4 regions of the Streptomyces sp. NPDC058457 genome follow, and region 1 is predicted to be linked to each of the others. Evidence: riboswitches for the same ligand, from Rfam matches in the RefSeq annotation. Region 1 holds a riboswitch; each other region holds the start of a gene.
The links. A riboswitch is a leader RNA that binds a small molecule or an ion and turns the genes downstream of it on or off. The one in region 1 is predicted to bind cobalamin.
Positions count from the first base shown of each region.

Region 2: linked by a shared signal. The riboswitch ahead of ACFWPS_RS23715 (CbtB-domain containing protein) and the one ahead of metE (5-methyltetrahydropteroyltriglutamate--homocysteine S-methyltransferase) in region 1 are both predicted to bind cobalamin.
Region 3: linked by a shared signal. The riboswitch ahead of ACFWPS_RS22635 (prenyltransferase/squalene oxidase repeat-containing protein) and the one ahead of metE (5-methyltetrahydropteroyltriglutamate--homocysteine S-methyltransferase) in region 1 are both predicted to bind cobalamin.
Region 4: linked by a shared signal. The riboswitch ahead of ACFWPS_RS22220 (ribonucleoside-diphosphate reductase subunit alpha) and the one ahead of metE (5-methyltetrahydropteroyltriglutamate--homocysteine S-methyltransferase) in region 1 are both predicted to bind cobalamin.

Region 1 covers NZ_JBHXLU010000126.1:18,521-20,710, reverse strand. Annotated here, with positions in the region: gene ACFWPS_RS49620 (IclR family transcriptional regulator) at 1-709, shown strand, start outside; cobalamin riboswitch at 818-1,053, shown strand; gene metE (5-methyltetrahydropteroyltriglutamate--homocysteine S-methyltransferase) at 1,209-2,190, shown strand, end outside.
Region 2 covers NZ_JBHXLU010000030.1:21,241-23,430, forward strand. Annotated here, with positions in the region: gene ACFWPS_RS23705 (O-methyltransferase) at 1-319, shown strand, start outside; gene ACFWPS_RS23710 (CbtA family protein) at 413-1,168, opposite strand; gene ACFWPS_RS23715 (CbtB-domain containing protein) at 1,191-1,412, opposite strand; cobalamin riboswitch at 1,449-1,590, opposite strand; gene ACFWPS_RS23720 (enoyl-CoA hydratase/isomerase family protein) at 1,658-2,190, opposite strand, start outside.
Region 3 covers NZ_JBHXLU010000028.1:4,859-7,048, forward strand. Annotated here, with positions in the region: partial or broken gene ACFWPS_RS22630 (phosphotransferase) at 1-597, opposite strand, end outside; cobalamin riboswitch at 652-783, shown strand; gene ACFWPS_RS22635 (prenyltransferase/squalene oxidase repeat-containing protein) at 891-2,102, shown strand; gene ACFWPS_RS22640 (SCO2322 family protein) at 2,099-2,190, shown strand, end outside.
Region 4 covers NZ_JBHXLU010000027.1:24,299-26,488, forward strand. Annotated here, with positions in the region: gene mctP (monocarboxylate uptake permease MctP) at 1-312, shown strand, start outside; gene ACFWPS_RS22215 (GNAT family N-acetyltransferase) at 423-929, shown strand; cobalamin riboswitch at 975-1,107, shown strand; gene ACFWPS_RS22220 (ribonucleoside-diphosphate reductase subunit alpha) at 1,232-2,190, shown strand, end outside.

The DNA.
Region 1 (2,190 bases):
GCGCGCCGCGGCGATGCTCCAGCTGGAGGGCGGGCTGACCGTGTCGCAGGTCGCCGAGCGGCTGGGGGTGGCCCGGTCCACCGCGCACCGGTTGCTGGCGATGCTCGTGTACCGGGACTTCGCCGTCCAGGGCGAGGACCGGGTCTACCGCGCCGGGCCGGTCCTGGAGCTGGCCGCGCACTCGCAGTCACAGGTGTCGCGGCTGCGGGCGGTCGCGCTGCCGCATCTGCAGCGGCTGGTCGAGCTGGTGGCGGAGACGGCCAACCTCGCCGTCCGCACAGGCGACTCCGTCCGGTTCATCGCCAGCGTGGAGTGTGCGCGGGTGCTCCGGGTGGGGTCCCGGGAGGGGATGGTGTTCCCGGCACACCGGACCACGGGCGGACTGCTGCTGCTGGCGGACCTGCCGGAGGAGCAGCTGGCGGAGGTGTACGCGGAGGAGCGGTACCGGGACCGGCCGGCCGAGCGGCCGGACCTCGCCGGGCTGCGGCGGGAGCTGGCGCGGGTGCGGCGGGGTGGCTTCGCCGTGAACCGGGAGCGGTCGGAGCGGGGGCTGCTCGCGGTGGGGGTGCCGGTTCGGGGGGCCGACGGGAGGGTGGTGGCGGGGGTCTCGGTCTCGCTGCCGAGCGTGCGGTACGAGAAGGGCCGGCTGGGGGAGTTGGTGGCGGCCTTGGGCGGAGTGGCTCGGGGGATCGAGGGGGAGCTCGTCTAAGGGGGTGGGGGTTGTTGTGGTGTGACGGCTGCGGGCTCTCCGTGGCTGGTCGCGCTCACGCGGCGGAGCCGCACATCGACGACGCCCCGCGCCCCTTCGGGGGCGCGTTAAGCTGATCGTGCAGCTGGTTCGTCCCGTTGGCCAGACGGGACGTCGTAAGAGGGAACCCGGTGTGAGTCCGGGACTGCCCCGCAGCGGTGAGTGGGAACGACCGCCGTCATACGCACTGGATCCACCGGATCCGGGAAGCGACGGCCAGTAGGGGTCTCGTACGACTGCGTACGACTTTGTACGACGAGACGCGCCCGCGAGTCCGAAGACCTGCCAACTGCCCGTGCGCGAGCCACTCGTGCGCGGACATCCCGGTGACCTCGTGGGCGGGTCGGCGTGCACATCGGACGGACGGTCGGGTACGACCGTCGCCGTCCGGTTCGTCATCCCTTCGCGCTCTCGTCCCGTCACCGGGACCTCAGGGAATCGTCTCGCGAAGGAGATCTCCGTGACAGCCAAGTCCGCAGCCGCGGCAGCCCGGGCCACCGTGTACGGCTACCCCCGCCAGGGGCCGGCCCGGGAACTGAAGAAGGCGATCGAGAGCTACTGGCAGGGCCGGGTCACCGCCGACGCCCTGCATGCCACCGCCGCCGAACTGCGCCGCTCCACCTGGCGGCAGCTCGCCGAGGCCGGCATCCACGAGGTGCCGACCGGCGACTTCTCGTTCTACGACCACGTCCTCGACACCACCGTGATGGTCGGCGCCGTCCCCGAGCGGCACCGCGCCGCCGTCGACGCCGATGCCCTGGACGGCTACTTCGCCATGGCCCGCGGCACCCAGGACGTCGCGCCGCTGGAGATGCCGAAGTGGTTCGACACCAACTACCACTACCTGGTGCCGGAGTTGGGCCCCGACACCGTCTTCGCCACGAACTCCGCCCAGCAGGTGGGCGAGCTGCGGGAGGCGCTGGTCCTCGGACTCACCGCCCGGCCGGTGCTGGTCGGCCCGGTCACCTATCTGCTGCTGGCCAAGCCGGCGCCCGGCGTGCCCGCCGGCTTCGACCCGCTCACCCTCCTCGACCGGCTGCTCCCGGTGTACGCCGAGGTCCTCGCCGACCTGCGGGCGGCCGGCGCCGAGTGGGTGCAGCTCGACGAGCCCGCCCTGGTCCAGGACCGCACCCCGGCCGAACTGGCCGCCGTCGCCCGCGCCTACCGCGACCTGGGCGCCGGCACCGACCGGCCGAAGCTCCTGGTCGCCTCCTACTTCGACCGGCTCGGCGAGGCCCTGCCGGTGCTGGCCAAGGCTCCGGTGGAGGGGCTCGCCCTGGACTTCACCGGGGCGGCGGCCGCCAACCTGGACGCTCTGGCCGCCGTCGGCGGGCTGCCCGGCAAGCGACTGGTCGCCGGTGTCGTCAACGGCCGCAACATCTGGGTCAACGACCTGCCGGCGTCCCTCACCGTCCTCGGCACCCTGCTGGGCCTCGCCGACC
Region 2 (2,190 bases), on a different contig from region 1:
CCTCGCCGAGGCCGGTCTCGCCGACCTGGTCGACCTCCGGATCGGGGACGCCCGGGAGACGCTGCGCGACCTGGGCGGGCCCGTCGACTTCGCGCTCATCGACGGCTGGCCGGTGGACTCGGGCCCCTCGCTGGCCCGCCAGGTCATGGAGACCGTCGCACCGCAACTGCGCCAGGGCGCGCTGGTGATGAACGACAACGCCGAGCCCGACTACCTGGACTACATCCGCGACCCGGCCAACGGCTTCCGCACCCTTTCGCTGCCGCTGAAGGGCTCGACGGAGCTGTCGGTGAAGGTGGGGCCGGCCGGCCGCTCCTGAGGCCGAGGGCGGTGATGGCAGATGGCGAACGCGTGAGGGCCCCCGGACGGTTCCGGGGGCCCTCACGTGTCGTTCGGTGTGCCGCGGACCCGGTCAGTGCGGAGCGGGCACCGTGCGTGCGGCGGCCGGCGTCTTCGCCGGCCTGGGGTTGAGGACGCGGTCGGCCAACTCGCCGAACAGCAGGCCGAATCCGCCCCACAGCACCGCCTGGATGGCGAGCGCCGAGAGCCGGAACCGCCACAGCAGGGTGGCCGGGAAGTCCTTCGGCACCTCGTTTACGACCGGCAGGAACTGGTACGCCAGCCCGATGAGGACGCCGAACGCGACCACTGCGAGCACGGTCGCCCACCAGGTGCCCAGTCGCGGCTGGAGCCGCTTGCCGAGGATGGTGGCGGCGACCGCGAGGAGCACGCTGAGCAGCATCATCAGGAAGTACAGCGTGGTCCGCTTGCCGATGGTGTCCGGGTCGCCCACCGACGGCGGGTTGGCCGGGTACTTCAGGAACGGCACCACGTACACGGCCGTCAGCGCGCAGCCGGACAGCAGCAGCGCGGTCGCCCGCGGCGAGAAGCGGCCGACGCGGCCGAGGGCGAAGGAGTAGGCCAGGGCGGCGATGCCGCCGAAGGCGACCCCGTAGACCAGGACACCGGTGGCCAGGCCGGCGGTGGACTGCAGGGAGCGGGAGACGACCTCCATCTCGTGCTCGTGGGAGTGGGCGTCCTCGAAGCTGATGGCCTTGTCGACGTTCGGCTCACCGAGCAGGTAGGCGACGACGAGGGCGAGCAGACCGGCGGCCAGGCCGGCGAGCATGCCCCGCACCAGGAGGTTCCGGACCGTTGCGGAGTTCATGGGTGGTACGGCGCCCCTCGCGTCAGTGGCAGGGGAAGCCGAGCAGGTGGCGGGCGTCGTGCACCCACTCGTGGACGTCCGTGCCGCTGAACACGGAGGTGGCGCCCTGTTCGGCGCCGACGAAGTAGAGCAGGACCAGCATCAGGATGCCGAAGAAGACCGCCCAGGGAGCTATCGCGGACAGCGGCAGCTTGGCGGGAACGGCGGGGGTGTTGGCTGTCGGCGGAGCGACGGTCTGCGCCATGGCAGGACCTCCTCTGGGAGTTCGCGTCCCAACTCGGTGGTGCACAGGACGACGGCCACGGGTCTGACTCACAAACAGCCCTGGGGCTCTTGCATACAGTGGCGCGACCGTGCCGGATTTCCACCGGCTTCCGTCTCGCCGTCGTCGATATCGGACAGACCGTACCGCGTGTCAGGGGCACGGCCAAGACCGCACCACCAGGCGTGATCTTCATCTCGGGCCTGGTGGGCGGCTGGTGGGGCGGTTCAGACGGGTGGGGCGAGGCCCAGTTCGCGCTCGCCGAGCGGGGCGAAGAAGCGGTCGACGTCCGCGGCGGTGACCTCGGCGAGGGTGCCCGGGGACCAGCGCGGGGTGCGGTCCTTGTCGACGACCTGGGCGCGGATGCCCTCCACCAGGTCGTGGGTCGCGAGGGTCGCGCAGGAGACGCGGTACTCCTGGTCCAGGACCCGCTCCAGCGAGCCGAGTCGCCGGGCCCGGCGCAGCGCCTGCAACGTGACCTTCAGGGCGGTGGGTGACCTGGTGAGCAGGGTGTCCGCCGCCTCCTTCGCCGCCGGGTCGCCGTGCGCGAGCAGCCGCTGGACGATCTCCTCGACCGTGTCGGCCCGGTAGCAGGCGTCGATCCACGCACGGTGCCCGGCCAGCTCCCCGTCCGGCGCCTGCCGGACCTGCCGGGCGAGCGCCTCGGGCACGGGCAGGGTGGCGAGGTCGGCGACGAACGCCGGGAGCGAGCCGGAGGGCATGTAGTGGTCGGCGAGTCCGCACAGCATCGCGTCGGCGG
Region 3 (2,190 bases), on a different contig from region 1:
AGCACCTCCGCCAGCCCCTCCTCGGTCAGTTCGGCCGGGTCGCGAGCAGGGCCGCCAGCAGCGTGTGCGCCAACGGGTAAGCACCCAGAGCCACTTGGGCGAGGATCACCGCGGACATACCCCAGTCGAGCCCGGGCGGCCCGTCCTCTGCGTTGGTCCAGTCGATGACCCGAGGGCCGTCGGGGGTCAGCTCCCCCAGCTCTCAACTTCGTTCGAGCCGGGGGGACCCCCATCGTTGTCCGGATGCAGGTCGAGGTGGAGGACCCGGGCACCCGGGTCGGCCGGATCCCGGCCCGGCACGGCGTGCAGTCGCCGCAGCAGCGAGGCGAGCAGCGCCCCGCCCTCCGCCGCGTCCGTCTCCCCCGCCAGCAGCGCCGCCAGCATGGTCGGACCGGACAGGCGCTCCATGACCAATTCGGTACGGGACGCGGACGGCCGTACCCGGGGCGCCGGGTAGCCGTGCTCCCGTACGTACGTCATCACCGCGCCCTCGGCGGCCGCGTCCCCCCAGCCGTCCCGGTCCCGGCGCAGCACCCACGCCTCGTCGATCTCGTACACGTCGGCCGAACGCCCCGAGCCGAGCAGTCTCCCCGTCATGGCATGACCATAACGAAACGGTCCTCGCACAGCCCCCTCTCAGCTTCCCCCGGGCGGCCGGTAAGGTAGCCGGGTCGTCATCACCCGTACGGGGGGAAGCCGGTGCAATTCCGGCGCTGACCCGCAACCGTGAGCCACATCCCGTGTGGCAAGCCGGACCGCCGCGCCCGGGACGTTGAGGGCTCATGTGCGCCGGCGCCCGCCGTCGCACGGCACCGTCGAGGTTTACGGAGCCGAGCCGCCGGGGTGTCCCGTGCTGCCCGGCTCCCCGCAGGGAGAGGCACCCGCCGACCATGACCGTCCTCCGCCGCACCGCCGGGGTGCTGGCCGCCACCGCGGTCATCGGTACCGCCACACCCGTGACGACCGCACTGGCCGCCGGCACCGCGTCCCCGTCGCCGTCCGCGTCGGTGGTCCTCCCGTCGGGGCTGTACGGCGGTTCGGACCCCAGGTTCGACGGTGTCTGGCGTCAGTCCCTCGCCCTGCTGGCCCAGCGCGCGGTGGGGGTCACCCCGGCCGCGAGGGCGGTGGACTGGCTGGCCGGGCAGCAGTGCGCGAACGGCTCGTTCGCCGCGTTCCGCGCCGAGCCGACGGCGGCCTGCGACGCCAAGGTGGCGGTCGACACGAACAGCACGGCCGCCGCCGTACAGGCGCTGAAGGCGGCCGGCGGGCACGACGATGCCGCGGAGAAGGCCGTGACCTGGCTGAAGTCGCAGCAGAACGAGGACGGCGGCTGGGGCTACACCCCGGGCTCGGCCAGCGACACCAACTCCACGGGCGTGGTCGTCGGCGCGCTCGCGGCGGCCGGCGCGAGCGCGGACAGGTCGCCGTACGACCTCCTCGCCAAGTGGTCCGTCCCCTGCGACGAGGACGGTGGCGGCGCGCTCGCCTACCAGCCGGACAAGCAGGGGAAGCTGGCCGCCAACGCGGACGCGACCGCGGCCGGGGTGCTCGGGGCCCTCGGCAAGGGGTTCGTGACGACGGCCGGGAAGGCCCCGGCGCAGGGCTATGTCTGCGCCGACTCCGACAAGGCCCTGACCCGGGAGGAGGTGGCCCGCAACGGCGCCGCGTACCTGGGGGACGCCATGTTCACGACCGGCCACCTCGTCTCGGCGCTGCCCGGTGCCAAGCCCCAGCCGGACTACGGCAACACCGCCGACGCGGTCGTCGCCATGGCCGCGCAGGGCTGGACGAAGCCCGCGAAGAAGCCGTACGCCTGGCTGGAGGCGCACGCTGTGCCGTGGGCGGAGCAGAGCGGGCCCGCGGCCTACGCCGAACTGATCCTCGCCGCGCACGCGATGGGCGCGGACCCGCGCGACTTCGGCGGGACGAACCTGGTGACGGCGCTGAACGCGACGGGCCCGGCCCCGCGGGCGGCCGCCGCGAAGCACACCGGGGAGAAGAAGTCGGGCAGCAGCGTGTGGTGGATCGTCGGCACCGGTCTCGTCGCCGGTATCGGCATCGGCTTCCTGCTCAGCGGCCGCCGGAAGCAGCAGCAGCTGTGAGCGCGGTCCGCCGTGCGGGGCTGCTGCTCCTGGCCGCGCTGACGCTGTGCGCGACGGCCGCCGGGCCGGCGGCGGCCACCGGTTACCG
Region 4 (2,190 bases), on a different contig from region 1:
TGGGCCCTGCTGGCGGGCTGGGCGGTCGGCATGGTCTACGGCACGGCCGCCGCGTACGGCGTGGCCTCCCCCACCCAGCAGCACTTCGGCGGCTCCTCCAAGGAGATCCCCGGCATCGGCGAGATCGGCTACATCGGCCTGACGGCGTTCGTGCTGAACGTCGCGGTCACGGTGGTCCTGACCTTCGCCCTCAAGGCCCTCAAGGCCCCCGAGGGCATCGACCAGACCAGCCCGGAGGACTACACGGCAGACGCCGGCGACCCGGACGTGGAGGTGGAACTCCCGCCAGCCGTTGCAGGTAGCGCCCACTGAAGCGCCCCGTCAGGGGCGCGGGGAACTGCGCGAGCAACCCACCACAACCCGCAGCGGGCCACCGAGAAATTCCACCCTCGGCGGCCCGCTGGTCGTACACACTCACCGGCATGGACATCGTCATCCGGGAAGCCCGTCCCACCGAGTACGAACCCCTCGGTGAAATCACCGCCCAGGCCTACCTCCGGGACGGCCTCCTGGACTTCGGCGAGAGCGACTCGTATCTCACCGAACTCAAGGACGTGGCAAAGCGGGCAGCCGCGGCCACCGTTCTCGTCGCCGTCCACGGCACCACCCTCCTCGGCGGTGTCACCTTCGTCCCCGGCCCCGGCCCGATGGCCGACCTCGCCACCCCCGGAGAGGCCGAGATCCGCATGCTCGCCGTCGGCCGGGCCGCCCGCGGCCAGGGCGCCGGCGAGGCCCTCGCACGCACCTGCATCGACCGCGCACGGACCGTCCAGGGCTGCACGGCCGTCGTCCTGTCGACCCAGCGAAGCATGCACACCGCCCACCGCATCTACGAACGCCTGGGTTTCGTCCGCACACCCGACCGGGACTGGAATCCCGTGCCGCACCTGGACGACATCACTCTCCTCACCTACGAGTTGACACTCTGACACCGCCGCGACACAACATCTGGGGGTGACACGACAACCCGGCACTAGATGTATGCTCATGCTCGCTGTCGCCGCAGGGGAATCCGGTGCGAATCCGGAACTGTCCCGCAACGGTGTACTTGTGCATGTTCGTGCACAGGAGTCAGTCCGAGGACCTGCCGACAGCACGCCCAGCCACCCGGCGAGGGCGTTCTGACGTCCGGGCCTCGTGGAGTGGGCCGGGGTCTCGACGCGTGCCCACGTGCGCTCGTGCTGCCCTCTGCCCTCCGCCAGGCCCCGAGCCCAGCGAGGGAGAGCCCCACGTGACCATCGCGCCAGCCGAACCGGCTTCAGCGACCAGCTCTGTGGAATCCGTGGCAGACGACGGTCCCGGTACCGCGCTGCTGCGGACCCTGACCGAGCTGACCGCCGACCTCCCCGACGCCGACCCCGGCCGGGTCGCCGCCGCCGCGTTGCGCGGCCGGTCGGCGCGGGCCGACGAGGCGGAGTTGCGCGAGCTGGCCACCGAGGCCGCCGCCGGTCTCATCTCCGAGGACCCCGCCTACTCCAGGCTCGCCGCCCGGCTGCTGACGATCTCCGTCCGTGCCGAGGCCGCCTCGCAGGGCGTTACGTCCTTCACCGAGTCCGTCGCCGTGGGGCACCGGGAGGGGCTCATCGCCGACCGCACCGCCGAGTTCGTACGGCTGCACGCCCGGCGCCTCGACACGCTCGTCGACCCGGCCGCCGACGACCGCTTCGGCTACTTCGGCCTGCGCACCCTGCACAGCCGGTACCTGCTCCGGCACCCGATCACCCGCAAGGTCATCGAGACCCCCCAGCACTTCCTGCTCCGGGTCGCCGCCGGTCTCGCCGAGGACGACACCGCCAGGTCGGTGGACGAAGTAGCCGCGCTCCACGGCCTGATGAGCCGCCTCGACTACCTCCCGTCCTCCCCCACCCTCTTCAACTCCGGCACCCGGCACCCCCAGATGTCGTCCTGCTACCTCCTCGACTCCCCCAAGGACGAGCTGGACTCCATCTACGACCGCTACCACCAGGTCGCCCGGCTCTCGAAGCACGCCGGCGGCATCGGGCTTTCGTACAGCCGCATCCGCTCCCGCGGGTCCCTCATCCGCGGCACCAACGGGCACTCCAACGGCATCGTGCCGTTCCTGAAGACCCTCGACGCCTCGGTCGCCGCCGTGAACCAGGGCGGCCGGCGCAAGGGCGCGGCCGCGGTCTACCTGGAGACCTGGCACTCCGACATCGAGGAGTTCCTGGA